One region of the Sinorhizobium sp. M4_45 genome, then DNA from elsewhere that is predicted to be linked to it. Evidence: riboswitches for the same ligand, from Rfam matches in the RefSeq annotation. Region 1 holds a riboswitch; each other region holds the start of a gene.
The links. Region 1 has a riboswitch for cobalamin ahead of CN933_RS07595 (aromatic ring-hydroxylating oxygenase subunit alpha). Riboswitches for the same ligand answer to the same signal wherever they lie in the genome.

Region 1 (6,956 bases):
ACAGCGAAATGCCCTTCGTCCCGGATGGCGCATCGGGCAGCCGCGCGAGTACCAGATGGACGATATTGTCGGTGAAATCGTGCTCGCCCCAGGTGATGAAGATCTTCTGCCCCAGGATGCGATAGGTGCCGTCGCCGCGGCGCTCGGCGCGGGTCTTCAGCACGCCGAGGTCCGAGCCGGCATGCGGCTCGGTCAGGTTCATGGTCCCCATCCATTCGCCCGAAACCATCTTCGGCAGGAAGGTCGCCTTCAGAGCGTCGGTGCCGTGCTTCTCGAGCGCTTCGATGGCGCCCATGGTAAGCGTCGGCGCAAGGGCGAAGGCCATCGAGCCGCTGTTCCACATTTCCATGGCGGCGACGTGCAACATGTGCGGCAGGTTCTGCCCGCCGAAAGCTTCCGGAGCCGTCAGGCCGTTCCAGCCGCCTGCGATCCAGTTGCGGTAGAGCTCCCGCCAACCCTCCGGCGTCTTGACGGCGCCATCGACGAGCCGCGATCCCTGCCGGTCGCCCGCCTCGCCGAGCGGCGCCACCTCTTCCGAGGCGAAGCGCCCGGCCTCGCCGAGGATCGCATCCACAAGGTCCTCGCCGAGTTCGCCGAACGTCCCGGCGTCGAGAACCTCGGACAGGCCGGCGACGTGTTTCAGGGTGAATGCGATCTCGTCGACCGGTGCCTTGTACATGGTGCTCCTCCCCTGCGTCCGCGGCCAATCCCCGCCGGCCCTCTTTCGATGCGCGGCAGACTAATGGATTTTACGTGGACGTCAACGTCAACCGACCGGAACCGGAGCGCAACTGCGCGCCCCTGATGAACGCGCAGCTATGCGAACGCTCAGCTATAGGGAGAATAGCACTGCCGGCGGGGGCCGTTATAGGGCTGATAGCTGTTGTCGTAAGCCCTGTAAGAGCGGTAGCGATCATAGCACCATTGGACATGCCGGCTGCCGTAGCGCACCGGCGGGCGAACGGCGGGACGGCGCTCGATCACGATGCCGGGTCGGAAGGCAGCCCCCGGGTACCACCAACCGCGGTAATAGCGATAGCCGGGCCGCTGATAGCGGTACCCACGATAGCCGTTATAGTAATAGAAGTCGCCATACCGATAATAACCGCGCCGCGGCGCGTACTGAACGTCCGTGACGGCGCTCTCGACGGCAACCCGCGGGGGCAGAGGCGTGAAAGCCTGAGACGGCACCGCCGATGCCGCCAGCGTCATCGCTGCAAGCGCGCCCGAAAGCCATTTCAGTGACATCATTTCCTCCTGCCTTCGATTTCATGTACAACCGGCCCTTGCAAGGGCGACATACCAAGACTAGGGCAGAAGTCGCAGGAAGCAACCGTCGCGCGCGGATGCAGCAAAGGAAAAATCCCTCCGTCGATACAATCCTGGGCGGAATCGGGCCGTCGACTTTGCCTCTTGGGGTCGGTGTACAGAAGCGTCCGCCTCGCGCAGATTGAGGCCGGGGCTGAGATTTACGACCTCTTAACTCTAAGTCGGCAATCTCAGAGAATGGAAAAGCGGGGAATCTCGATCATAGGGATGATCTTGCGCCTGGCGGTCCTGATGGGCCTGACCTTCGCGGCGGCGAACGCACGCGCGAGCGAAGTCGAGCCGTGGAAAGAGCGGCGGAACGCCCTCATCGTCGACGCTTACGAGCTGAACAGCATCGACTGGGAGGCCATGCTGAAGGACAAGCGGATAGCGGGCTTCATCGCGAAGGCTTCCGACGGCCTGCCGGAAAGCTACACCTGTACCGGTGACCACGGCGGCGATACGGTTGCGCACTGCAAGACGATGTGGCGCAAATATGCGGTCAGCCGGGAGCTCTATCAGACGCGCCGGATGATCGCGCGCTCGCATGGCCTGCTCTGGGGCGCCTATCATCTGGCAAGGCCCGGCAACCCCGTCGATCAGGCGAACCACTTCATCGATTATGCCGATCCGCGCGACGACGAGCTGATGGTGCTGGATATCGAAGGGATCGATCCGGAAAAATACATGTCGCTCGAAGACGCTGCAATCTTCGCCGGCCATGTGAAGGCCCGGACGGGGCGCTATCCCGTCCTCTATACCAACCACGCAACCGCGAAACACATTGCCGCCAACCGCTTCAAGCATCGGCTTCTAGCGCGTCTTCCGCTCTGGTATGCGCGCTATAAGCCCGATATCCGCAAAGTCTTTCCGATGGGAAACTGGGACCGCTACGCGCTCTGGCAATTCTCGTCGGCGCATAATTGCGGAAAGAAGCGTTGCCCCTATCGGGTGCCCGGCACCCTCGACGATATAGACGTGAATGTCGCAGCGATGAGTGCATCGGCACTGAAGAGAATCTGGCCCCACGGCGCGCTTCTTCCGGAGAAGCCGCCGGCGCTCACCGTTATCGCCTCGGCCACCGTCGGTACGATCCCGGCGTTGAATGCAAGTGCAACGGCCGCTCTTTCGCGGCCGCTCGTGATAAGCCGCGCCGAGGCGGAGAGCGGATCAGGGGCGGGCGCCGACGAGACTGTTACCGGCTCCATCGCCGTCAGGGCCGCCGAGGCACGCCTGCCCTACCAATCCGAGCGGCGGTAACTCAGGCCTCGATCTGGACGTCGCTTGTCGGCCGCGAACAGCAGGCGAGGATGTAGCCCTCCTCGATCTCATCGTCGAGAATGCCGCCATTGTGGTTCATCTCGACATCGCCGGCGATCTTCATCACCCGACATGTTCCGCAGATGCCGCCCTCGCAGGCGGCCCCGATCCTGACGCCGTTGGCCCGGGCCGTCTGCAGAATCGTCTGGCCGGGAACGGCGGTCGCCTCCTTGCCGCTCATGGTAAAGGTCACCCGCGCCGCACCGGCCCCGGCATCGGCCGCCGGCCCCGCCCGAATTGCAAGCTCCTCGGCCGCCGGCGCCGCGGCGGGCTGGAAGCTCTCCTGGTGATAGCCGGCCATGTCGAAGCCCGCCGATTCCAGCATTGCCCGAACATTGCCCATGAACGGCTCGGGCCCGCAGCAGAAAACGGTTCTTTCCATGAAATCCGGTGCGAGCATCGGCAGCTTCGCCGCGTCGATGCGCCCGCGCAGACCATGCCAGCCATGTCGCGCCTCATGCCCCTCCACGAGGAAGCCGAGATTGAGCCGCGGCATCTGACGCGCGAGAACTTCGAGCTCCGTTCTGAAGAGGAGATCGTCCGGGCGGCGGGCGCAGGAAATGAAGGTGACATCCGTTTCCGGTGCGCAGTCGGCCATCCAGCGCGTCATCGACATCATCGGCGTGACGCCCGACCCCGCTGAAATGAAGAGATACTTTTCACCGGGATGACGGACGAAGCTGAAATCGCCGAGCGGCCCGAACGCCTTGAGCATCATGCCCGGCTTCAGATTGTCGAACATCCAGCGGGTGCCGATGCTTCCCGGCTGCGCCTTGACCGTGACCGCGACCGAAAGCGGGCGCGAGGGCGAGGACGACAGCGTATAGGTGCGCATCACCGGCTCGGCCGAGACGGGCAGTTCGAGTGTCACGAACTGCCCGGGCAGGTAGCGGAACCAGGCCGGCTTGTCGGAGCGGAAGGTGAAAGTCATCACGTCGGCGGCTTCGGCTACGGCCGACGTGCACTCCAGCATGTGCTGACGGTCTCTCCAGGGATCGAGCTCGTCGAAATGGTGAAAGGAGCGAGGCATTTCCATGGTCATGCCACCCGCGAGAGCTGTGCGGCCCCGCCCTGAAGGCGGTCCAGCATGAAGTTCGAATACCACTCGACGAACTGCATGACGCCGCCCTCGTGTTCGGCCGAATATGGACCCGGCTCATAGGCCGGCGAGCGTATCCCGAACGCGTTTTCCTCGACGATCTGCCGGTCCTGATCGTTGGTCTCTGTCCAGACGTGCGTCAGCTCGTCTATCGTATAGTCGACGCCCTCCACCGCATCCTTGTTGACCAGCCATTTGGTCGTAACCTGCGTCAGTTCCGGCCCGAGCGGCAGAACGCGGAAGGTGATCGCATGATCGCCCAGAATGTGGTTCCACGTCGTCGGATAATGGAAGAGGAGCAGTGTACCGATGCCACCGGCGTCAAGCCCGGCGGAGAGCTGCCTGCGTACGGCCTTCTGTCCGGACATCGTATAGCTCTCGGCGCCGTTGATCAGCGGCATTCTCGTCATGCGGAACTGGCCGGTGGGCGCGATCCCGAAAGCGCTCGGAAGGCCCGCCGCCTCGCATTTCTGCCAATGGGCGCCGATTTCCGGGTCGTTCATCGCCCCCTGGACACCGGTTACGGTCGGCGCTTCGGGATAGGTACGGCAGAGTTCCGGGTGATTGGCGGCGCAGTGGTAGCACTCGCGATTGTTCTCCCAGACGAGCTTCCAATTGCCTTTCTCGACGATCGTGCTCTCGAAGGCGACCTTCGTTTCCCCGAGGCGGTGCGGCGCGAGATAGGCCGCGACCGTCTCGCGGAACGGCCGGAAGTCCATCGGTTGTTCGGCAAGGCTGATGAAGATGTAACCGCCGACGGTTTCGCAGTGGATCGGCTTAAGACTGTGTTCGGCCGGGTCGAAGCCCTCGGGCATCTGCCGCGCGAAGAGCAGGCGGCCGTCGAGCTCGTAGGTCCACTGGTGGTAGGGACAGACGAGTTTGGCGGATGAGCCTTTGTGCTGCGTGCAGACGCGCGAGCCGCGATGGCGGCACGAATTGTGCAGTGCCCGCACCGCGCCCTGTCTGTCTCGAACGATAACGACCGGGTAATCGCCGACCTGCACCGTGAAATAGTTCCCCGGCCGCGGGACTTCACAATCATGGCCGATGAACAGCCAATCCTTGTACCAGATCTGTTCCAGGTCCTGGCGATAATAACCAGGATCGACGTAGAAGGCGCGGTCGAGGCTGTAGCCTTCGCGACGGGTCTTCAGCTTGCGCAGCATTTCGGTCTGAATTTCCATGCCCTTATCCTCGTTTTCCGCCGTTTCGGAGAGGCAGGACTGGAACCCGCGCCGGCCGCATGGACCCGCAACGCAATTGGCTCCGATCCGGCTGCCCGCCGCAACCAGCTACGGTCTGTTTCTGCTTCAAGGCTGGTTTCCGGGCTCTGGAGCTGTCCGCAAGGGACCTGCCCGGCGCCTTCCCGGACGCTGTGTCCAGTGGCCTTCTGCCGTGGCTGTTCGCTCCACCACCGTTGCGGGGGCAGCGCCGGGATTTGACCGGCTTCCCAATTCTCCGCCTTCCCTTCGAGGCAGCACCTTGAGTGTCCTCATCTAAGCCTGCGGGCCGGTCCGGCAACTGCCAATAGACGACATCCGATTCCAGAAAGACGACAGCCATTCGCGGCGTAATCGGCACGATTGGCAGACGGATATTATCCATAACAAACAAGGAAGTAGGTGAATCTCCGCGCAGCCGGCGGATTTTTCGGCAGCGCCGTTCATAGCGCGAAGGCGACTGGCCATTTTACGACACGGCCCACCGACACAAGGTCTGATCGATGCCCGCACGGCCGCAAACGAACCAATTCGTTAACTGTGATGATTTACGTTCGCTACCATCAACCCGCTTGCGGACAGGACGGCGCGACGACGCCCATGGCAAAACTCCGATATTACGACGCTGCCGACAAGATGCCGGTCGCACCGGCGAAAGCCAAGGCTCACACCGAGTTCCTGCGGACCGGCCGGATCGATAGACGCCGGTGGATGGCGAACGAGCGGCAGTATCTGAGTTATGCCGAGGTTGCGCAGCAGACGGCGCGGAAGCTGACGACGGCGGGCGAGACGACCCACAGCCGAATCAACGGGTTTCATGCCTCGATGCAGTTCCCGAAGATGGTCTTCCATCGTACGCTCGCCAACAGTCCGCATCTCGGCTACTGCCACGTGACCGCCGCGAAAACCTGCCTCGCAAAGGGACATGAGATCACCTGGTCCTTTTATCTCGCGAACTTCTTCTGCGACCTTGGGAACGAGACCCATTTCTTCGACCGTATCCAGCCGGGCTATTCGCGCATGTATTTCGCCGTCGCGATCGAGCCCGATGCCGGCGAAGGACGGATCGTCGTCAACCGCAACGTGCGCGGCAACGGCCTGATTTTCCGGACGCAGGATCCGAAGGTGGCGCTGAAGAACGTGCTGATGCTCGGCGCACGCGACGAAGCCTTGCGGCGGATCATTCGCAGCCTTTGACCAAGAAAATCGTTCTGTTTTTGCAATCGCTCCGTTAAGGAAGCGACGGAAAGGATCAGAACGCCATGGCCGAAATCATCGACACGCGCATCGAACCGGAGCGGGCAATCGAGACGGCTTGTGCAGTTCTTTCGGACGGGGAACCCGTGGCGATCCCCACGGAGACCGTATACGGCCTTGCCGCCGATGCCACGACCCCCGATGCGATCAGCCGCATCTACGAGATGAAGGGGCGTCCGCGGTTCAATCCGCTGATCTGTCACGTCTCCGATCTGGGGATGGCGGAGGCGCATGTGACCTTCGATCCGGTTTCGAGACGTCTGGCCGAGGCTTTTTGGCCTGGCCCCCTCACGCTGATCCTGCCGCAGCGGCGGGAAAGCACCGTGCACACGCTCGCATCCGCCGGTCTCGATACGCTCGGAATTCGGATGCCCGACGGCTTCTCGCGTCGGGTGATCGCCCGATTCGGACGGCCTTTGGCGGCGCCGAGCGCCAACACCTCGGGCAAGATCAGTCCCACCAGTGCGGCCCATGTGCAGGCGGATCTCGGCTCCAGGCTGAAGCTCATCCTCGACGCAGGCCCGGCCGCGATCGGCCTTGAATCGACCATCGTCAAGGTCGAGAACGGAAAGCTGCGGCTGCTGAGGCCCGGGGGGCTCGACGCGGCAGAGATCGAAGCTTTGACAGGGCTCCCCATCGAGCGCCCTGAGACCGCCGGCGCCGTCATCGAGGCGCCCGGCATGCTCGCCTCGCATTACGCTCCCGGTGCCGCTGTGCGGCTCAATGCCGATGAGGTCCGGAAAGGAGAAGCC
Region 2 (6,956 bases), on a different contig from region 1:
CGCTCGGTCCGAACATGCTGGACGATACGTTCCCGATCCTGCTCGGGGACAATCCGGAAATCCGCAGTGCGTCGGTGTGGGAATCGAGCCGCTTCTGCATCGATCCCGAAATTTCCCAGGATCGCGCATCGAACCAGGTCACCATCGCCGCGGCCGAACTGATGTGCGGTGTGGGCGAAATGAGCCTTGCCTCGGGCATCAGCCATATCGTCACGGTCACCGACGTTTTCCTGGAGCGAATGTTCCGCCGCATGGGTTGCCCGGGGGAGCGCATAGCCGACCCGCACAGGATCGGCTCCGTCCATGCGGTCGCCATTGCCTGGGAGGTGAGCAGGAACCTGCTCGAAACGATGAAGGCGGTGGCCTCCATCGAAGGTACCGTCCTCGATCGCCCGATGTCGCTCGAAACGGCACGCGCCGCCTGACCCGATATTCCGGGCCGTGCAGGCGCACGGCCCACAGCTTTCCATTCAAGGGCATCGCAAATTAACGCAGATGCCCTCTTCCCGTTGCACCATCTCGACAAGGTCCTATGATGAGGCGGTAAGGCGGACACATCGGCAACGGTCCGCTGCAAGGCAGGAAGAAGCACGTGTCCGCGTCCCCGAAGGTGGCATCCAAGATCCGGCGCATCGCGGCGGTTCTCGTACCGCTCGCGTTGGCGACAACCGGCCCGGCTGCGGCATCCGGCGTTTGCGAACGGCTGAGCGCCCGCCTCGCCGGCCTTCCCACAGGTTTCACGACGAATGCCAGCCTGCGCGATTTTACAGGTGCGGTCTCCCGCCAGAACATCGAGCTGCGACGCGCAAAGAACGATCGCCGCCGAATGGAATGCAGCAGCGACAGCGTCGTCATTATCGGCGGCGATGACGAGGCGGCTTGCGCCGAACTCGACGGCACGATCGCGCGGATGGAGGAGAATCTGCGGCAACTCAAGGCGCAGCGCAGGCATCTGATCGGCGGTGGAGACGACGACGTTCGGCGGCGTATCCTCGCCGCAATGGAACTCAACGGCTGCTCGGGGGTGCGCGAGGCCTGGGATACCGGAAGCGCCGAAGGCGAGTTTGCGAGCGCCGCCGCCCGGGAAACGGAGGTTCACCGGAACATCCTGAGGGACCTGCCGCCGGACAGCGATGCCTATCCGCTTCTGCTCGACGCCCCCGGGGCAGAGCTTCCGCTCATGGAGCCCGATTTCGTCGGCAGCCTCAGAACCATGTGCGTACGAACATGCGATGGCGCCTTCTTTCCCATCTCCTCGCATGCCACGCCGGCGGACTTCGGTCGCGACGCCGATCTCTGCCGCGCGCGCTGCCCGGGTGCGGAGACGGAGCTCTATTACCATGTGCTCGCAACGGAAGAAGCGGACCGGATGGTTTCGGCAACGACCGGCCGGCCCTACACCGACCTCCCAACGGCCTTTGCCTACCGGGCGCGCGGTGTCGGCTCACCGGGCATCTGTGGCTGCGGAATCCCGGATTCCGCAACGGATGCCAACAGGCAAAAGACAGGCTCTGCCGGAAAGCTCACCGCCGTCAGCCCATCGGTCATTACCATCGGCAGCGAGAGAAAGGCGCCGCCCAAGCCGGTAGAAGAGCGACCCTACGACCCGACCAAAAACAAGGTCCGCATCGTCGGTCCGACTTTCCTTCCGCAGGAAGAGAGCGCGATCGACCTCAAGCATCCGCTTGGGCCGCGATACCAGCCGCTGCAGGACAATTGACAGGCGCCGTTGCGAGCATTCTGCGAGAATCACGCATGTTCTTGATCCAGAGCCCGTTAGAGAGCGACCTTTGCGCGACTGATAAGACGCGCGGCGCTGTGGGAAACTTTTCGGAGGACTGCAATCTCTCCTGTGCTCGTCACAGGGATGAGAGCAGCGCCGCGTCTGCGGCGCGGGAGAGTTCTTTTCAGCCCAAGGACTTGGTCTGGCTGGATTCCTGTGACAAGCACAGGAATGAGGGACCGGGGATGTGCGGCCACTACATCGAAGCGAAACGGGACGCTGTATACGGGCGTGACCCGGGACCTGTCGTGTCGCCTCGCTATCTTCACGGTTTATGAAACGCGCCGAGGGACCGCACCCTCTCTACCCTCATCCCTGTGCTCGTCACAGGGATCCAGCAGCGCCGCGTCTGCGGCGCGGGAGAGTTCTTTCAGCCCAAGGACTTGGTCTGGCTGGATTCCTGTGACAAGCACAGGAATGAGGGTATCGAACAAACCGCGTCGGCCTTAGATCGACCCTAACATCGTGATCTAACGGACACCCCAGCCTTCCTCGAAAACGAGATCTTCGAGCGGCAAGCGCTGCCGCCAGCCCTTCGCGGCGAGTTCCGGCTCCTGGTACAGCTTGTCGACGAAACCCAGGCAAAGCCAGGCAACGATTTCGATATGCTCCGGAATCCCGAGAATCGCCTTGATTTCCCTCTCATGGAAAATGCTGACCCAGCCGACGCCCACCCCTTCGGCGCGCGCGGCAAGCCAGAGGTTCTGGACGGCGCAAACGGTCGAGTACAGATCCATCTGCGGATTATGGGTGCGGCCCAGGACGACCGCTCCGCCGCGCGTCCGGTCGCAGGTCACGCAAATGCTGAGCGGCGCCTTGCGAATGCCTTCGAGCTTCAGCGAGCGATACTTCGCCTGCCTTTCGCCGGAAAACATCTCTGCGGCCTCGTCATTGGCGCGCTGGAATGCCTGCCAGACTTTCTCCCGCGTCTCGTCCTGTCGCACGAGCACGAAGTTCCAGGGTTGCATGAAGCCGACGGACGGCGCCTGGTGCGCCGCAGCGAGCAGTCGCGCGACCAGATCCTCAGGCAGTGGTTCGGGCAGGAATTCGTCGCGCACGTCGCGGCGCGTCTCTATGGCACGATAGACGGCGGCGCGCTCGTCCGGCGAAAAAGCTCCGGCCGCCGCAAGGCAGCCGTTCTGGTCAGGCAGCATCGTTCGATCCCCAACAATGCGGAAACCTCCCGCCGTCCGCGCGGGGCCGGTCTATCTCGCCAGGCCGGTCTTCTGACTTCGGATCATCCGTTCGCGCCGCCTTCCCGAATCACGTGAAGATTCAGTGGCAAAGGTCTGAAAAGATTCAGACCGACTTGGCGCGAACGTCCCCGTCACAGCGCTGGGCACGTGCCGGAACTGCACCGGCTTCCCGATTCTCCCGCCTTCGCGGGCACCTGACGGCGGCATATGGCCATAGCTCCCCTCGAAACGCAAGGCGAGCAAGATGGGAGCTTCAGAGCGGTGCCTCCGGATGAGGCGAGGCGTCATAGGCACCCCAGATCGACTGATCGAAGCAGATGACGGAACCCGTCATGAGGCCGGATTCTGCCGATGAGAGATAGGCGCAGGCACGCGCGACCTCGGCCGGATCTACGAGCCTGCCGAAGGGCTGGCTCGCCGCCGCCTTTTCCAGCCAGTTCGCCGGCGCATCGTGATATTCGCGCTGGATCCGGTCTTCGCCTTCCGAGGCCATCCAGCCGATGTTGAGGCCGTTGACCCGTATCCGGTTGCGCAGGACGGCATAGGCGGTGTTCCTGGTCAGCGTCTCCAGCGCCCCCTTCGACGCACAATAGGCTGTGATGAAGGGCTGGCCCGCCTTCGCCGACATGGAGCCGATATTGACGATCGTGCCCTCCGTCTTCTCGCGCCGCATCACCTTTATCACCTCCTGCATCAGGAAGAATGGCGCGCGCACATTGACCGCGAACATCCGGTCGAAGAGTTCCGGGCTGGTGTCGAGGATCGTGCCCCGGTCGGTAATCGCTGCGGCGTTGACGAGCGCATCGACCCGGCCGAAAGTGCGGTCGCAGGCCGCGACGACCGTTCGGGCGTCCTCCACCCGCTCAAGATCCGCCGGCACGTAGACGACCTTCGAACCGGTCGCCGCGGCGATCTCGGCAGCTTTCGCCTCGCCCTTCGCCGCGTTGCGCCCGCAAATCACGATGCCGGCGGCGCCACGTTCGGCAAAGAGTGCGGCAATCGCGGCACCGAGCCCCTGCGTGCCACCGGTCACGATGGCGATCTTCCCGTCCAGTCGTGCGTGGTCCGTGCTCATCCTGTTCCTCCCTTTGATATGTTGGTGAATATGGCTTCGTGACCGTGCATTGAGCCAGGTGGTTTAGCTTAGCTTTCTCGCCGCCTGATCGGCCAGCGCCTCGGCAAACGCTTCGGCACTCCATTCGCCGGCAAGCGCTTGGTGCATCAGCTGCGCCTGCGTCCTGGGCGCCAGACCGCCAACCGGCGGATCACGATCGAGATTGGTCGGGAATGAATAACCTTCGGCGCACGCGGCAACCGCATGGGCAATTTCGTCCTGCGTGAGCTTGCCGCCGGCCGCAAGGACTTTCAGAGCCGGAAAGAGCACGGCGCACATGTGTTCGCGATCCACCGTTTCCATCGCCCTGCCGAAGGCGGAGGATACCTGCAGAAGATTGGCCACACGCTTGATTCCCGCAGACCGGTTGCTGCCCGCGGCGTGGAAAAGTGCCGGGTTGAAGAATACGATATCGCCCTTCTCCAGCGGCAATTGCACATGGTTCTCTTCGAAATAGGCGCGGAACTCCGGCCGTCTCAAAGCGAGATATCCGGGCAGATACGTCTGGCTATAGGGCAGGAACAGGGTTGGCCCGCTTTCGACCGGCATGTCGCAATGAGCGACCGCGCCCTGGAGCGTCAGGACCGGCGAGAGCCTGTGCACATGCGCCGGATACTGCTCTATGACGGCCGAGGTCTGGAAGCCCAGATGGTAGTCGCGATGCGGCGATTGAGACGCGCCGCCCGGATTGACGCGATTGACCTGCGCCGTCATCTGGTAGTTCGGACCAAGCCATGCCTCACTGACGAGCGCGATGATGGCGTTGGCGTAGTAGGCGGCGAAATTCTCAGGGTTCTTCAGGCAGTGCTTTTCCAGAGAATTCCAGATCCGGTCGTTGGCGCCGGGCTTGGCGAAGTGATCGCCGCCGCCGCTGTTGGTGCGGTGCTGCTCCTCGATGATCTCATCGAAGATGCGGCTCGCTTCGTCGACCACATGCGTATCGGTGAAGGCACGCTTGAAGACCGCGACGCCCGGCCCCGTCGCAAGCACCTCGCAGATCTCCGCAAGCACCGACCGCCTGCCGGCCTGCGTGCCGCAATCACCGATAAGACGGGCGCTGTCATAGATCAGGACGTTCTTCTGGCAGTCTGCCGCGTGCGGATAGTCCGCCAGGCCGACACGGTGCTCGACCGCGGCGCGAAATTCCTCGATATCGCAGGCCGCCTCACTGAGCCAGACGCGTTCCAGACGCGCTCTCGCGGGATTGTCCGTCTTCATCAGTTCTCCTCCTCAAGGACGACGATGATCCGACTATACGGCTTGCCCGCTTCTGATATAGAGCAGGAATCCATCAAAAAGCCATCAGGAGGGATAGGTGGCACATCCGTTTCTCGTCAAGGACATCGCCTTCCAGGCGGGACTCAGTACGGCGACCGTCGATCGCGTCCTCAACGGCCGGAGGGGCGTGCGCCAGCAAACGGTAATGCGCGTCAATGCAGCCATTCGTGAACTCGAGAGGCAGCAGGCCGGCCTTGAAGTACAGGGACGCAAATTTGCCGTCGACGTGGTGATGGAGGCACCGGAACGCTTCACCGAAGCGGTGCGCAAGGCATTCGAAAGCGAAGCCGCGACCTTCATGCCTACCGTTTTCCGGTCCCGCTTCCATTTCGCCGAGACCATGCGGCCGCAGGACATCAGCCAGTTGCTCGACCGTATTCGGCTTCGCGGAACCGACGGAGTAGTCCTCAAGGCGCCCGACGTGCCGGAGATTGCCGGAGCCGTAGCGCGGCTCGAAAACGCGGGAGTTGCGGTCGTCACGCTCGTTACCGATCTGCCGCATTCATCGCGGACGGCCTATGCCGGGGCTGACAACCGCGCTGCCGGGGAAACCGCGGCCTACCTGGTCGGCGAGCGCTTCGCGGACCGTCCTGCGACGGTGCTGGTCACCATATCGAGCAGCCGCTTTCGCGGCGAAGAGGAACGCGAGATCGGCTTTCGCCGCGTGCTGCGGGAAAAATATCCGCATATCGGCGTGATCGAGATCAGTGAGGGCCACGGCAGGAACGAGGAGACAGGCGCACTTGCCCTCAAGGCAATCGGCAGCCATCCGGAGATCAATGCTGCTTATTCGATCGGCGGAGGCAATCGCGCCGTGCTCGACGCCTTCAGACAGTTGCAGCGCGACTGCCTTCTTTTCGTCGCTCACGACCTCGACGAGGACAATCTGGAGCTCCTGCGTCAGGGCCTTGTCCAGTTCGTTCTTCACCACGACCTGAAAACGGACGTCCGCATGGCTTTCCACGCGGTCATGGAGCGCCGGGGCGCGCTCCGCGCCTCCGAAAAGCGGCATCTTTCCGCCGTCGAAGTAATCACCCCTTACAACCTGCCGCGTGTCTGACCCCGCAGGCTATTCCTCCGGCTGATAGCGTACGAAGGCAAAGGCGGTGCCCGAGGGCGACCAGTTCGGGACGTTCACCGTCCCCTGCCCGCCGAAGAGTTCGAACAGTACGCGCGCATTGCCGCCGTCCGCATCCATCAGGCGGAGACGCACGTCGAGATCGCGCGGGTGATCGAAGACATCGCCGTCATAGGAGAGCACGAGCAGGTGCCTGCCGTCCGGCGACGGATGCGGAAACCAGTCGCCGTAAGGGCTGTCGGTGATACGCTGTAGATCCTCGCCGTCCGGCCTCACCCGCCAGATCTGCATGCGGCCGGTACGGCTCGAATTGAAATAGATCCACTCCCCGTCCGCAGACCAGTCCGGCCCGTCATTGCGGCCCTGCCCCTGCGTCAGGCGGCGTTCCTCCCCGCCTTCGACCGGAATCGTGTAGATGTCGAAGACCTGATCGCGGATTCCGCAATAGGCCAGCATGCGCCCGTCGGGCGACCAACCGTGCCAGTAGGACGGTAGGTTGCGTGTGAC
Region 3 (6,956 bases), on a different contig from region 1:
AGCCTGTTCGACGAGGAGATCAAAGCCAGAAGAATGACCTATGATTGTCCTGAGGCGGCCGATCTGGCAGCCAGGCTGATAGAGCTTTATCAAAGGGGCGTCAGGAACAAGGCGAGCATACGCGAAATGCTCAAACCTGCAGCCTCGGGCGAATTGGGTTTCAAGCGCAGTTAGGCCGCCCCTCGGCGCGTGTCGCCCTCCGAAGGCGGCATGAACACGACGGCCATCCTTCTCGATCCACAGCGAGGACAGCGGAGGCGACTGGCGAGCATCGCCAGCGGAAAGTCCCTGCCCCGCGTCGCGACCAGCGTCAGCATGTCGAGATCATAAGTCCAAGTGCACTGGCGAACGGATTTCATGCCTTCGCGGTTACCGAATGCACATCGCGCTTTGAGTTGCCAACCGAGGCTGAATGCATCGCCAATTGTCTCGACCATGGCGATGAGATAATGTAAGAACAAAAGAAGAACAATCAACCGATGCTCGAACTCCCCAAATTCGGGGAGGCGACCACAGGAGGTCGTCCTTTGAGTGACGAACTGGGCGCGAAGCCTCACTACGATCTCGGGCCGTACGTCCACGACTGCGAGCATCCGGGCTGCACCAGATGGGGCAGCTTTGGCTTCGCCGTCGATCGGGCGGAGCCGCACTGGTTCTGCTCTGAGCATCAGCCGGAATGGAAGTCGCGCCATGAGGCACAGCCCCGGCGTTGACTTGGAACCCAACACCCGCTGGGCCTGTTCGGACGGTATCGGGTATCTGCGGCTCGCGGAGCGAAGAACAGATCCGCGGCGCAGCGCACGCTGCGCCGCGAGTGATTTTCGCATTTGGGTGAACCGAAGGGAAACGGCGGGCGGCCAGGTTCAGCAGCCAAAGCACCCTTGAGGAATTCCGGCCGAAGCTCAGATGTTCACGCTGTGGAAACAAGAGCAACAATGGTAGGGAGCTCGGCAGGCTTGACCGGATGTATAATCGGTACCGCATAGAAATGGAATTTGATGAGCTATGGCATGCGGCGCGCTCGCAAAGCGACATGACGAAGCGCGCAAGCCCGACAATGGAGGTGTTTCCGGACAAGCCTGGGCCGGTCATCCGCAACAACGCCTATGACCAGCGCGAACTGATGAACCCGACCGGGGGCATGCCCTCGCCGCCGACGGTTACGCCTGGGACGTGTAGTGTCGTTTCCGCCGCCATCGTCGTCGCCCGGCCACTATCCTTGCCAGCCTTCGCCGAGCGCCTCTTTCGGTTGCTGGCCGTCAAGGTGCCGATTCCGATGGCTTGCGGCCAAGTCCTTGCTCGCACTCCAAGCGATATCTCAGTATCTCGCGGAGACGCCGCATCTCCAGTCTCTCCACAGGCATCCCGTTCCTTCCTCGTCACGTCGAAGGAGAAACTTCACACCAGCAGAACACCCACGCCAGATGCTTTCCGGTGGGAGCGGCATCATCTTGGAATCAGGGGGCGACTATTTCTCGGAATCGGGGGGCGAGATCATTTCGGAATCAGGGGGCGGATTGCCTCGGAATTTGCATCATATCCGACAACCTCATATCCGAGCTGGGCTTGAGTCTGAGGTCTGCAATTTCCGTGCCCATGCCTGAAAATAGATCGGGTCAAAATCGAAATGCCCAATTGAATGACCGATTTTGCGAGCCAGGCGTAGCGGTGGTTACCGGCCCAGTCCGCCGCAGTTCGTGACGTACGGCGCAAGCGGTCCAGCCCGCTTGCGCCTAAAGATGCCTATGGCGTTGATCTTGTTCAGACCGCCTGATGCAATCTAATATTGAACATAGGACCGCGACTGTAGCGGTCGAGCGCCTTTGCACCGGCGAGAACACCCAGATCGATCAGAGGCTCCAGCAGGATAACGCCCATATAGGCAACACCGAAGGAGCTGACGGCCGCGAGGTTTTCGACGCTGAAGCCGTGGCCATACAGGGCCCAGAAGGCGACCCAAGCAACAATACCACTCTGATAGGCCGTGGAAAGCGCCAAAGCTTGCCCGTACTTCAGGTCCACATACGCGGTCCGGGCCGGAATGATCCGCTCGGCGAACAGACTGACCGCCCAAAGGGGCACCAGCAATGTTGTTACGTTCATGCCATATTGCGGCAAATCAAAGGGTGCAAAGAAAAGCCCTTGAAGAAGCAGCCCGGCTGCAAGGCCGATCGCGGCGGCGCCTGCACCAAACAGTAGAAGAAGGGTTGATCCGAGGATAAGGTGGACTTCCGAGACGCCTACAGGATGGTGCGGCAGAACTTCGAAAAAGCAGAAGACCAAAGCCGTTGTGACGATACTGCGTAACGCGAGCGCGCCCGCACCACCGTCGTTGCGAATACTGTCAGTCGCCAACTTGGCGGTGAGCCCGAAAGCCCCTGCGGCAGTGGCATAACTCAACATAATTTTGGCGCCGTCCACGACGCCTGGTTCGATATGCATGTGCTCTCCTTTCCGCACCCACCGTGCGGCATGGCAGTTGTTGAGGCGTATCGCCCGAATCTGATGGCAGGTCTCCTGGCTTGCGGGTCGTAGCTTGGTCCGCCTTATCAGCCGATCCACGGGCCAATGGCATCTCTGGACTTTGCTCGCCGCTCACAGTTGCGGGGGCAGCCACGGTTTTGGCCCCCTAGGGGTCGTCCTCACCGTATTCCCTTTTCATCCGCCTTCCCTCCAGTCGGGCGGAACCATCATCTGAACTGTTATGCTCGCGCCGGCCAAAACACAATGAAGAATGTTCGAAAGCCAGTGCTGTCAAAGGTCCCGCATTTGTCCGCTGGGCCATCCGTTCTCCACCTTGCGCCGAAAGATGATCACGCTCTGCTCAAGTCCGAAAAGAAGTGCAAGAGCCTAGAAGCGGCTGCAAAAGCCTAAGTGCGCGAGCATCAGAAATTCTCCGCCATCGTCTGAACATTTCAAATCACCGCGACTCGATTGCCGGCAGCTCTTCGACGCTCGGCTGCGGTCTCTCGCCGGCTACCACCTTCACCAGTTCGGCCTTGGAATAGGTCCACACGACCGAGCGCCAGGCGAAGAGCGCGTCTGGCGAGATCCGTGCAGATGCAAGCGGGCTAAGCCACACTGGTTAATGGCGGCCGGCGCTCGTCCAGCCTAAACTGACATCGGTCGCTCTAGCCCCTCGCAGGCGGCCGGGAGGCTCGTCACCGGCCGCAGCCCTTGACGAGCCTCGCCATCGATCCACATTGATGGAAATGGGACTGAGACATGGACGATAGCGAACCGAAATGCGCCGGCCGAAACGAGCCGGCTTCTGGCCTCTCAGATATCGCGGCGCACTGCGCGGCTTCAAATTTGATGGACTTTGCAGCGCAGCTCGCAGGCCTGGCCGAGGACCTCAAAGCCCTAGCAGCAAGGCCTATTAAGCCCATACCGGCATTTGCCGAGCCCGACGATCAGCATGAAGGCGAATTCCCCGGCATTATCTAAAAATCGAGCCCCAAGACAGTAACGCGGCAACAAGCACGTACATGGTAGCTCATCCCCTAACATGAGCTCAGCGGTTTCTATAGGCAACCTGTCATAGGGGTGCTGGGCTGGGGCCTGAAGTGACGAAGTAAGATTGGCGGGTACATCCAGTGTCACGCCATCGACGGCAAGACGCGGGTGGTGACGCCGAATTATCTTGTGTCCGATCATACTCGACCGAGGGCGAACGTATGTCGGCCGCGGTAACCACAAGCCGCCTGCACAACGGCATCACGTCGGTTTCGGAGTTGATAAGTTCACCATAAATCTCGATGGCAGCGTTTTCGGAGACAGCATCTTGGCCAAGAGACGTCGCCGCAACCACCTGGCCTCAACTTCACTGCAGATCTTCCGCGCCGGCCACTCATCAGCCATCACGATCAGGCAATAAGTATTACTTAGTTATTTCTTGCTTAATTAGACTTAAGTAGCATAGTCTGACCTCCTTCGCTTTGGGAGGAGCAAGATGGTAGAACGCGTTGAAGCCGAAAAGATTTCCAAGCAAACTTCTACTAAGGTATGGAACATTCACGTTTTTTGCCGGCGGGAACGCTTGCCTCAGGAGGAGGAAAAGCGCCTGACCAGCCTTTTTGGCGATTTCGCTGAGGCTTCGGAGTTGCTTCACAATGCCAAGCGCGCGCCGAGGTGGCGGTACTGAGATGTTGGTGACCACCCGGGGTGCACATCGTACACAGGAGTAGGTGGTAAGATAGGCGGGAATGGCCGACCGCTGCAGACAGTACGCTGTCAGCGTATTTGTGCCGGCAGGCGGCAAATCTCGACTGAGATGCCCACGACGAACCCCAAACAACTCGCAGATAAGCGCAGCACCAGATTAGTCGTCGGCGGGCTCGTTGCCCGTTGCGCGGCTAACCTTGTCCGTAGCGTTTGGATGTCTCAAGCCATCGCCCTAAATTAGTCTAAGTCTAGATCTCATTCGACCTGCCCTTCGCCTAAGGTGCCGAAAATCATTGCCGGGAGTTTCTCTCACCCGAGGAGCTCAAGTACCTCAGGGAAACGCGGGTGACTACGGATCGGGTCGAGATCCGAGTCGTATTTCACCCACCTCTTTGTTTCATGGGTGGCCCCCGGGAGAAGCTCGACTAGCAAGTCGATCGCCCGATCAGGTTCGCCCTGAAGCGCGTAAAAGCAAGCCACATTATATTTGGCCAAACGATCGTCGGGATCGATCGCCAAAGCTCGTCCCGCCCATTCCTTAGCGCGATCAATCTCGCCAAGTGCCGCAAGCCCCACAGCCCCCAAATAGGCGGGTCTTGGATTTTCCGGACGCATCATGAGCTCACGTTCGGCGCGTGCGACGCCTTCCCGCGCCGCGGTATTCATTTCCTGCTCGCGCCCGAGCGTACGGAGAACGTTAATGAGCACAAGTAAGGCCTGGTAATCGTCAGGTTTGATGTCTGCGGCGCGCTGGAAAAGCCTGGCCGCTTCGTCCAGTTTACCCTGGGTGAAGCAAGCGCGGGCATAGAAATAATGGGCCTCAAACAGATCGGGATCGAGGGCGATGGCCTGATCGAACTCCGCCATCGCTTCCGAATCTCGCTCGCGAAGCGACAGGGCGAGGCCAAGTGAAGCGTGCGCTTCTGCGAGACCGCTCTCAAGATCCAGCGCCTTTGCGCTAGTGGCCAAAATTCCGTCGATCGACACGTCAGCGTTGTAGTGAAGGAAGAGGAAAGAGTCGCAATCGGCAATTCCGGCGTAGGCCCGCGCATAAAGCGGGTCGAGTGCGACCGCCATGGCGAACATACGTTTCGCCAGAACGTAATGCGACTTTGAGTGCCAGTGCAGGAATTGCCGTCCTCTAAGGTAATACGCATAGGCCTCGAAGTTCGCGGTAGGCACTCGACCGATGTCCTTTTTCTCCTCCGGAAGCAGTTTGACCTTCAAGTGGTCCACGATGGTATGGGTGATCTCGTCTTGAAGGGCGAAGATTTCGGTGAGGTCCCAATCATAGCGATCGGCCCAGAGATGACCACCGGCCTTGCCCTCGACGAGTTGCGCAGTGACGCGCACACGCGAGCCGACCCTACGCACGCTTCCTTCTAGGATATAGCCAACCCTGAGATCTTGGCTCACCTGCTGCACCTTCACCGGCTTATTCTTGTAGGTATATACCGTATTGCGGGCGACAACGAACAGGCCGGAGATTTTCGAGAGGTCGGTGATGATGTCCTCCGTGATCCCATCGCTGAAATATTCTTGCTCAGGGTCACCGCTTATATTGTTGAAGGGCAGCACCGCGATGGACGGCTTCTCGATCTCCCAAGGGTCTTGGCTGCCTGTATCGGAGCCGACCGTTTTTTGAGCCGCCGGAAAATCCAGAGAAATGCTGTAGGCGCGCACTGGCCGGTCGATGTTCTTGAGCGCCTGCTCGCCCATGTCCTCAAATCGAAGATCCAGCCTGTTGCCAACGTTATCTCGCACGGCCGCAGATACGGCGATACCGCCCGGCGCCGCAATTTTTTCGAGGCGCACAGCCACGTTGACGCCGTCCCCGAAAATGTCGTCGCTTTCGACGATTACGTCGCCAAGATTGATGCCCATGCGAAGCTCGATGCGGCTTGGCCGCGGCACATCCGCATTGCGCTCTAGCATACACCGCTGGACCGTGGCAGCACAGGTGACTGCATTCACGACGCTTGGAAACTCCGCCAGGAATCCATCGCCGGTGAGCTTGACGATACGCCCCTCATACTCGGCGATCTTGGGGTCGATTAGGTCCTTTCGGTGCGATTTCCATGCCGCATGAGTACCTGCCTCATCCCGGGCCATGAGGCGGCTATAGGTCACTACGTCTGCGGCAAGGATGGCCGTCAGACGTCTGTGCACGGTCGGATCGTCCATGTGACCACCCAGTTTTCGTGTACTGCCACGCTCGGGGTGCCATGTCCCAGGCCAAAGGCGATTATACTCCAGCGGCTAGTGAATGTCTCTGTCGGGCGAGCCGAAAACGGTCGAACTTGCGCTTCAATTTAGCCAAGCCGCGCAACAGAAATGTCGTGCGCCTCTTATAGCTCTTCGCACCTCGTACGCATCGATAACGCGCTGGAACGATTGAGAGTGAACTCGGTTAGGGCCCCAAAAAGAACAGGAATATCAACATGGACGAGACATGGGATGAATGCGTGATCGTCGCGGTTCCCAATCTGGATGGTGTCCAGATCGTGTGGTCGCCCACGTTTGCAGCTCGCCTACTTAGCGAAAACTGGCCGAAGATGGACGGACGCACATACGCTGCTGCTTTGAACGCATGCACAGATGCGATGCTCGGCGCCGCCCCTGCCGCGCCGGCACGAGACGCTTTCCTAGCAGCGATTGAAGAGGCGAAGCTCAAGACCTTCAGCTGAGGTAACGCCGGTTCCAACCCTTTTGCAGAGAGCTGCGGCAGCACGACGCAGGCGAGAAAGCTTGTCTTTGGCCCTCGACCACGGCTCGAGCGCTCGATCTCGGAT
Region 4 (6,956 bases), on a different contig from region 1:
CCGGGGTGTACTACCCGCTCGGCGTCGCGCTTTCGAAGATCTATGGCGACAAGATCGAGGGCGTACGCACGCAGGTGCAGGCGACCAAGGCTTCGGTCGAGAACCTCAACCTCTTGCAGCAGGGGCGCGGCGAGATCGCCTTTTCGCTCGGCGATTCGGTCAAGCTTGCCTGGGAAGGCAATACGGATGCCGGTTTCAAGGCACCGCTCGACAAGCTGCGCGGTATCGCCGCCATCTATCCGAACTATATCCAGATCATGGCGTCGAAGGAGTCGGGCATCAAGACCGTCGCCGATCTCAAGGGCAAGAGCCTTTCCGTCGGCGCACCGAAGTCGGGCACGGAATTGAATGCCCGGGCGATCCTCGGCGCCGCAGGCATGAGTTATGACGACCTCGGCAAGACCGAATACCTGCCCTTCGCCGAATCGGTGGAGCTGATGAAGAACCGGCAGCTCGATGCGACGCTGCAGTCGGCCGGCCTCGGCGTCTCTTCGTTCAAGGACCTGGCGACCTCGCTCGACGTGCAGATGGTCGCCGTCCCCGAAGAGATCGCCACCAAGCTCGGCGCGCCTTACATCGCCGCGACCGTCCCCGCCGGCACCTACCAGGGGCAGGACAGCGATGTGCAGACGGTCGCCGTCGTCAACTTTCTCGTCACCCATTCGGAGGTTTCCGACGAAACCGCCTATCAGATGACGAAGCAGCTCTTCGAGAACATCCCCGCCCTGACGGCGGCTCACAAGGCGGCGGAGAATATCCGCACCGAGGATGCGCTCAAGGGAATGCCTATTCCTCTGCATCCGGGGGCGGAGCGCTACTATAAGGAAAAGGGTCTGCTCTGACCCATGTCGCCCGAAACCGTAAAGCGGTTTTAAGGCGACAGGCAGACACCCTGAAGCGCGTCGCGGAATTCGGTTGAATGCGACGGGCTTCAGGAATTCGGGGGAGGAATCATGATCCACAATACCAATGAACAAAGCGCAACTGCGTCGGCCGAACTGCACCGGCACGACGCGTTGACCCGGGCGTTTCCGGCGACATGGGACGGACGGATCCTGTTTGCCATCGCGCTTGCCTTTTCAGTGTTCCAGATCGCCACCGCGGCGCATCTCGTCGATTTCGCGAGCCAGATCGTGCGCGTGGTGCACGTCGGCTTTGTCACGGTTCTCGTCTTTCCCCTGCTGGCGACGCTCGCAGGCCGCGGCACGGTTGCAAAAATCTTCGCCTGGAGCCTTGCTTTCCTTGGCGCAGCGGTCGCCTTCTACCAGTGTTACGAATATGCGGAACTCTTGGTGCGTGCCGGCGATCCACTGCCGCGCGACATCTTCTTCGGGGTGGTCGCGCTCGCCGTCGTCTTTGCCGCGGCCTGGGCGCTGATGGGGCCGGCCCTGCCGATCATTTCCGGCGTGTTCCTGGCCTATTGCCTTTTGGGTGAGTATCTGCCGCCGCCGTTCGACCACCGCGGCTACGACTTTTCGCAGGTGATCGACCATATGGCCTATGGCACGGAAGGCATCTACGGCATCCCGACCTTCGTCTCCTCGACCTATATTTTCCTTTTCATCCTGTTTGGCGCCTTCCTCGAAAAGGCCGGCATGATCCGGCTCTTCAACGATGTCTCGTTGAGTTTGGTCGGCGACAGGCGCGGCGGAGCCGCGAAGGTGGCGATCATTTCTTCGGGCCTGATGGGCACCATTTCGGGTTCCGGCGTCGCGAATGTCGTCACGACCGGGCAGTTCACCATCCCGCTGATGAAAAAGTTCGGCTATCGGGCGGCCTTTGCAGGCGGCGTCGAGGCAACGGCCTCGATGGGCGGGCAGATCATGCCGCCTGTCATGGGCGCGGTCGCCTTCATCATGGCCGAGACGCTCGGCGTCGAATATTACGAGATCGTCAAGGCGGCGGTCATACCGGCGATCCTCTATTTCGCGTCGGCCTTCTGGATCGTCCATCTCGAAGCCGGCAAGCACGGGCTGCTCGGCCTGCCCAAGGACCAGCTGCCTTCGGCCAAGGCGGCAATCCTCGAACAATGGCATCTGATCCTGCCGCTCGCCGCGCTCGTCTGGCTGCTGTTCTCCGGCTATACGCCGCTTTTCGCCGGTACGGTCGGCCTCGCCTTCACCGGCCTTCTGATCCTCGGCAGTTCGCTCGTACTCGGCCTTCCCGCCGGTCTCATACGCATCATCTTCTGGGTCGGCCTCGGGCTGGTGGCGGCCGCCTTCTTCCAGTTCGGCATCGGCATGATCGTCGCAGCGCTGGCGCTGCTGATTGCCGGCAACGCCTTCCTGAAGGGCGGCCGGGAGACCCTGGTGATATGTCGCGACGCGCTTGCCGAAGGGGCGAAGACGGCCCTTCCTGTGGCGATCGCCTGCGCGCTCGTCGGCGTGATCATCGGTACGATGACGCTGACCGGAGCGGCCAATACCTTCGGCCAGTTCATCGTCTCGGTCGGGGGCAAAAGCCTGTTTCTGTCGCTGCTTCTGACGATGGTCACCTGCCTCGTGCTCGGCATGGGCATACCGACGATCCCGAACTACATCATCACCTCATCGATCGCCGGGCCCGCGCTTCTGGAACTCGGGGTACCGCTTATCGTCAGCCACATGTTCGTCTTCTATTTCGGGATTCTTGCCGACCTGACGCCTCCGGTGGCGCTCGCCTGCTTCGCGGCAGCACCGATCGCGCGTGAAGGCGGGCTGAAGATCTCGATCCAGGCGATCAAGGTGGCGGCGGCCGGTTTCGTCATCCCGTTCATGGCCGTTTATTCGCCGGCGCTGATGCTGCAGGATGGCGGCGCGATGGCCGCATCGGTGGGCTATCCGGTTGCCGTCGCCTATATCGTCGTCAAGACCGGTCTGGCGATCGCGCTCTGGGGTGCCGCCGTGGTGGGCTTCGCCGCAGTCCGGCTCGGGGTTTTCGAGCGGGTGCTCGCGGCCGCGGCCGCCTTCACGTTGCTGGCGGCGCTGCCGATCACCGATGAGGTCGGCTTTGCACTCTCCGCGCTCTTCGCCTTCGTGATCTGGCGGCGCGCCCGCCAGGCTGGCCGGCAGACGGCGAAACCGGCATGAGCGCGCTTGCCTGCATCATCGGCGGCAAGGCTGTCGCCGTTGCTGCGGGTGTCTTCACCCTCGGCTGGACCCATTCGGTCGAGAAGACCGAATGGCAGGAGCGTTGGGCCGTCACGGCCGAGGGTCTCGTTCTCGAGGAGGCGCGCGTGCAGGGTTCGGGGGCGGGAATGGAGCCGGGAGACAATGCCCGTCGCCAGGGCCGCTGGTGGGTCTGGAAGCCCGACCTGCCGCCGCTTCCCGAGCTGGTCCTGGCCGCCTCCGGAGCGACCGTCTCCGGCTGGACGCTTTGCGACACCGGCGGCTGCCGCGAACTCGCGGCGCAAAGCCGGGAACCAATCGTCCTGCGGCCATGCGATGGCCCAAAGCCATAATGGCCGATGCCGATCTGGCGGCACCGGTTGAAGGCTCATCGGAACAGTCCGGTACGCTTATGAAATGGTATTACATAACTTTTTGTTGACGAGCGTAATAACATAACATATTGAACCCCTGTGCAGCGGCGTCGCGTTTCACCTTGACCGGAGGCTGCATTCTAAATTAACTGAGCCTGACGGTTCCCCTACCCGTGAGGTGGAGGGGATTAATAGGGAACACGGTGCGGACGACCCAAGAGGGACCAAAACCGTGGCTGCCCCCGCAACTGTAAGCGGATCGTCGTTCATCCTCGTGGCGCCCTGGCGCCAGCCACTGCGCGTTGCGCGGGAAGGCAGATGAGCGATTTCTGTCCGTGAGCCAGGAGACCTGCCGTCAAATCAGATCCAACGTCACGGGCGGGGATGCCCGGAACAGGAGCAAGCCATGACCATCTTTCGCGCCTTGCGGCGCACGCTTTCGTCAGTTTCCCCGAGATCCAGCCGTCACACGTCCGATCGAACCCGATCGGCAGACTGACGATCACGGCCGCATAGCGGCCTCACATTCGGGGACCATTCATGAACAGCTTTTGGAAACGACCGCTCATTGTCGGTCTCATCACCTTTTCCGCAGGCGCAGCGGCTCTTGACCGTCCCGCCTTCGCTGCCGAGACGATCTATCCGCTGACACTCGAGAACTGTGGACGGCAGATCACCTTCGACAAGACGCCGACGCGCACCGTCTCGATCGGCCAGAGCAGCACCGAGATCCTCTATCTGCTCGGCCTTGCGGACAGGGTCGCCGGCACCGCCCTCTGGGTCGGCCCCGTCCTTGAAGGTTACGAGGAGGTCAACGCCAAGGTCGAGCGCCTGGCAGACAACGATCCGAGCTTCGAAAGCGTGCTTGCCAAGAAGCCGGACATGGTGGCGGTGCAATTTCAGTGGCAGGTCGGCCCGGAAGGCGTGGTCGCGCGGCCGGAGCAGTTCGAGGAGCTCGGCATTCCGGTCTACACATCGCCTTCGGATTGCACCGGCAAGGAGAATTCGGCGGCGAGCGACGGCGTGCGCCGGCAGGTCTTCACCATGGATCTCGTCTATCGGGAAATTCGCGAGCTGGCGCAGATTTACGATGTTCAGGACAAGGGCGAGAAGGTCGTGGCCGAGCTGAAAAGCCGAGAAGAGGCGGCGCGCGCCAAGGTCGCCTCGGCCGGGGACAAACTCTCGGCGGTCTTCTGGTTCTCCAGCGCTGCCGATGCCGACCCCTATGTCGCCGGCAGGAACGGCGCACCCGGCTACATAATGGCGGCGCTCCGCATCGAAAACATCATCGACACAGAGGACGAATGGCCGACGGTCGGCTGGGAAACCATCGCCAAGGCCGAGCCGACCATGATCGTTGCCGGTTCCATGGAGCGTCGACGCTACCCGCTCGACAGCCTCGACGCCAAACTCGAATTCCTGAAGACCGATCCCGTGGCGAGCCTCATGCCGGCAGTCGCCAAAGGCTATGTGTTCGACATGGATGCGCAGGCGATGAACCCGACGATCCGCACGATCGAAGGCATCGAAGCGCTGGCGGATGCCATCGCCGAGGCCGGACTTGCGCCCAAGGCTGGGCCGGCTTCCAAGGGTGGGTTCGGCAAGTGAGCCGCGTGCTGACCCTGGCCGGGCGAACGGGGACGGGACGCGTCGGCGCGGCCATCGCCGCGCTCGTGATCCTGTTCGCGGCACTCTGGATGGGCGCTGCGATCGGCGAAACGGCGATCCCGTTCAAGACCGTTGCGCAGACGGTCGCGAATCGGCTGTGGAACGCCGGCTATCCGCTAGCCCCGATCGACGAGGGCATCATCTGGAGCTACCGACTGAGCCGGGCGGTCGTGGCCGCTTCCTGCGGGGCGGCGCTTGCGCTCTCCGGAGCCGTGCTGCAATCGCTGCTGCGCAATCCGCTCGCCGATCCCTATATTCTCGGCATCTCCGCCGGCGCCTCGACAGGCGCGGTCAGCGTCGCCATCCTCGGTGTGGGTGCCGGGATGCTGACGCTGCCGCTCGGCGCCTTCATCGGCGCGCTGGTCGCTTTCGTCCTGGTGAGCCTGCTGGCGGTGAAGGCCGGCCGCGGCACCGCGGCGATCATCCTGGCAGGTGTGGCGGGGTCACAGCTCTTCAACGCACTGACCTCCTTCATCGTCACCAAGGCGGCCACGGCCGAGCAGGCGCGCGGCATCATGTTCTGGCTGCTTGGCAACCTTTCGGGCGTGCGCTGGCCGGATGCCTGGCTCGCCGTGCCGGCGACGCTTCTCGGTCTCGTCGTCTGTCTCTGGCATGCCCGTCCCCTCGACGCGTTTACCTTCGGGTCGGAATCGGCCGCCTCGCTCGGCATCTCGGTCAGGCGAACCTATTTCGCGCTCGTCGGCGTCTCGGCGATGATGACGGCGGTGATGGTATCCATCATCGGGTCGATCGGTTTCGTCGGCCTCGTCATCCCCCATGCGGCCCGCATGCTCGTCGGCGTCCGTCACGGTGTCCTGCTGCCGGCTGCGGCGCTCATCGGCGCCGTGTTCATGATCCTCGCGGACATACTGTCGCGCGTTCTCATTCCCGGCCAGGTCCTGCCGATCGGCGTGATCACGGCGCTCGTCGGCGCTCCGGCCTTCGCGTTGATACTCGGACAAAGGAGGGACCGCGCATGACGCTTTCGGCGCGCGGGGTTTCATGGTCGGCCGGCGGGGTGGACATACTGAAGGAGGTTTCCCTCACGGTCGAGACGGGAGAGTTCCTCGGCATCATCGGCCCGAACGGTTCCGGCAAGACGAGCCTGATGTCGCTCATATCGGGCATCCGCAAGCCGAAGAAGGGGGAGGTGCTACTGGACGGTTCTCCGATCGGGACGCTCGGACGCCGCACGGTCGCGCAAAGGCTCGCTCTGGTCGAGCAGCAGGCCGACACCGGCGAGAGGATCACCGCGCGCCAGGCGGTCGAGCTCGGCCGCACGCCTTATCTCGGGCCGCTTTCGCCCTGGTCGCCGGAGGACGATGCGATCGTCGAGGCGGCGCTCGAAAACGTGGATATGGCGCATCTTGCCGATCGCCTGTGGCACACGCTCTCCGGCGGCGAGCGGCAAAGGCTGCACATTGCTCGGGCGCTGGCGCAGCAATCGAAGATCCTGCTTCTCGACGAGCCGACCAACCATCTCGACATCGGTCATCAGATCAGCCTGCTCGACCTCGTTCGCCGCCAGGCCCTGACGGTGGTCGCAGCGCTCCACGATCTCAACCACGCCGCTATGTTCTGCGACCGGATCGCGGTGATGCAGGCCGGCCGGCTGGTGGCGCTCGGGCCTCCGCGGGAGGTACTGACGGTCGAGCGCATCCGCGCGGTGTTCGGGATCGAAGTCGAGGTCGAGCACGACTTCGATGGAAGCTGCTCCATCCGCTATCGCGCCAGACGCCCGCGTCCGCTTGCCGCAATCTCCGCCGTCGGAACCTGACCCATGGACATGCGCAACCACCACCTGAAGGAAGATATCCGCGAATACTGG

Region 2: it holds a riboswitch for cobalamin, as region 1 does, so the genes downstream of both, bluB (5,6-dimethylbenzimidazole synthase) here and CN933_RS07595 (aromatic ring-hydroxylating oxygenase subunit alpha) in region 1, are expected to answer to the same signal.
Region 3: it holds a riboswitch for cobalamin, as region 1 does, so the genes downstream of both, CN933_RS24850 (energy-coupling factor ABC transporter permease) here and CN933_RS07595 (aromatic ring-hydroxylating oxygenase subunit alpha) in region 1, are expected to answer to the same signal.
Region 4: it holds a riboswitch for cobalamin, as region 1 does, so the genes downstream of both, CN933_RS10880 (ABC transporter substrate-binding protein) here and CN933_RS07595 (aromatic ring-hydroxylating oxygenase subunit alpha) in region 1, are expected to answer to the same signal.

The regions. Positions count from the first base shown of each region.
Region 1 covers NZ_NWVE01000002.1:405,641-412,596, reverse strand. Annotated here, with positions in the region: gene CN933_RS07615 (acyl-CoA dehydrogenase family protein) at 1-679, opposite strand, end outside; gene CN933_RS07610 (BA14K family protein) at 829-1,248, opposite strand; gene CN933_RS07605 (glycoside hydrolase family 25 protein) at 1,507-2,568, shown strand; gene CN933_RS07600 (FAD-binding oxidoreductase) at 2,570-3,670, opposite strand; gene CN933_RS07595 (aromatic ring-hydroxylating oxygenase subunit alpha) at 3,667-4,911, opposite strand; cobalamin riboswitch at 5,025-5,227, opposite strand; gene CN933_RS07590 (DUF6656 family protein) at 5,548-6,144, shown strand; gene CN933_RS07585 (L-threonylcarbamoyladenylate synthase) at 6,210-6,956, shown strand, end outside.
Region 2 covers NZ_NWVE01000001.1:839,531-846,486, reverse strand. Annotated here, with positions in the region: gene CN933_RS04270 (acyl-homoserine-lactone synthase) at 1-425, shown strand, start outside; gene CN933_RS04265 (DUF2865 domain-containing protein) at 593-1,720, shown strand; gene bluB (5,6-dimethylbenzimidazole synthase) at 2,254-2,937, opposite strand; cobalamin riboswitch at 2,983-3,192, opposite strand; gene CN933_RS04245 (SDR family oxidoreductase) at 3,233-4,054, opposite strand; gene CN933_RS04240 (phytanoyl-CoA dioxygenase family protein) at 4,118-5,311, opposite strand; gene CN933_RS04235 (LacI family DNA-binding transcriptional regulator) at 5,409-6,431, shown strand; gene CN933_RS04230 (TolB family protein) at 6,441-6,956, opposite strand, start outside.
Region 3 covers NZ_NWVE01000010.1:157,968-164,923, reverse strand. Annotated here, with positions in the region: gene CN933_RS24875 (hypothetical protein) at 1-174, shown strand, start outside; gene CN933_RS32045 (EsV-1-7 cysteine-rich motif-containing protein) at 528-713, shown strand; gene CN933_RS24850 (energy-coupling factor ABC transporter permease) at 1,762-2,442, opposite strand; cobalamin riboswitch at 2,491-2,707, opposite strand; gene CN933_RS24845 (hypothetical protein) at 3,226-3,447, shown strand; gene CN933_RS24840 (hypothetical protein) at 3,953-4,144, shown strand; gene CN933_RS24835 (adenylate/guanylate cyclase domain-containing protein) at 4,474-6,348, opposite strand; gene CN933_RS24830 (DUF982 domain-containing protein) at 6,606-6,851, shown strand.
Region 4 covers NZ_NWVE01000003.1:124,486-131,441, reverse strand. Annotated here, with positions in the region: gene CN933_RS10895 (TAXI family TRAP transporter solute-binding subunit) at 1-842, shown strand, start outside; gene CN933_RS10890 (TRAP transporter permease) at 954-3,068, shown strand; gene CN933_RS10885 (DUF1850 domain-containing protein) at 3,065-3,439, shown strand; cobalamin riboswitch at 3,602-3,831, shown strand; gene CN933_RS10880 (ABC transporter substrate-binding protein) at 4,001-5,068, shown strand; gene CN933_RS10875 (FecCD family ABC transporter permease) at 5,065-6,108, shown strand; gene CN933_RS10870 (ABC transporter ATP-binding protein) at 6,105-6,905, shown strand; gene CN933_RS10865 (class I SAM-dependent methyltransferase) at 6,909-6,956, shown strand, end outside.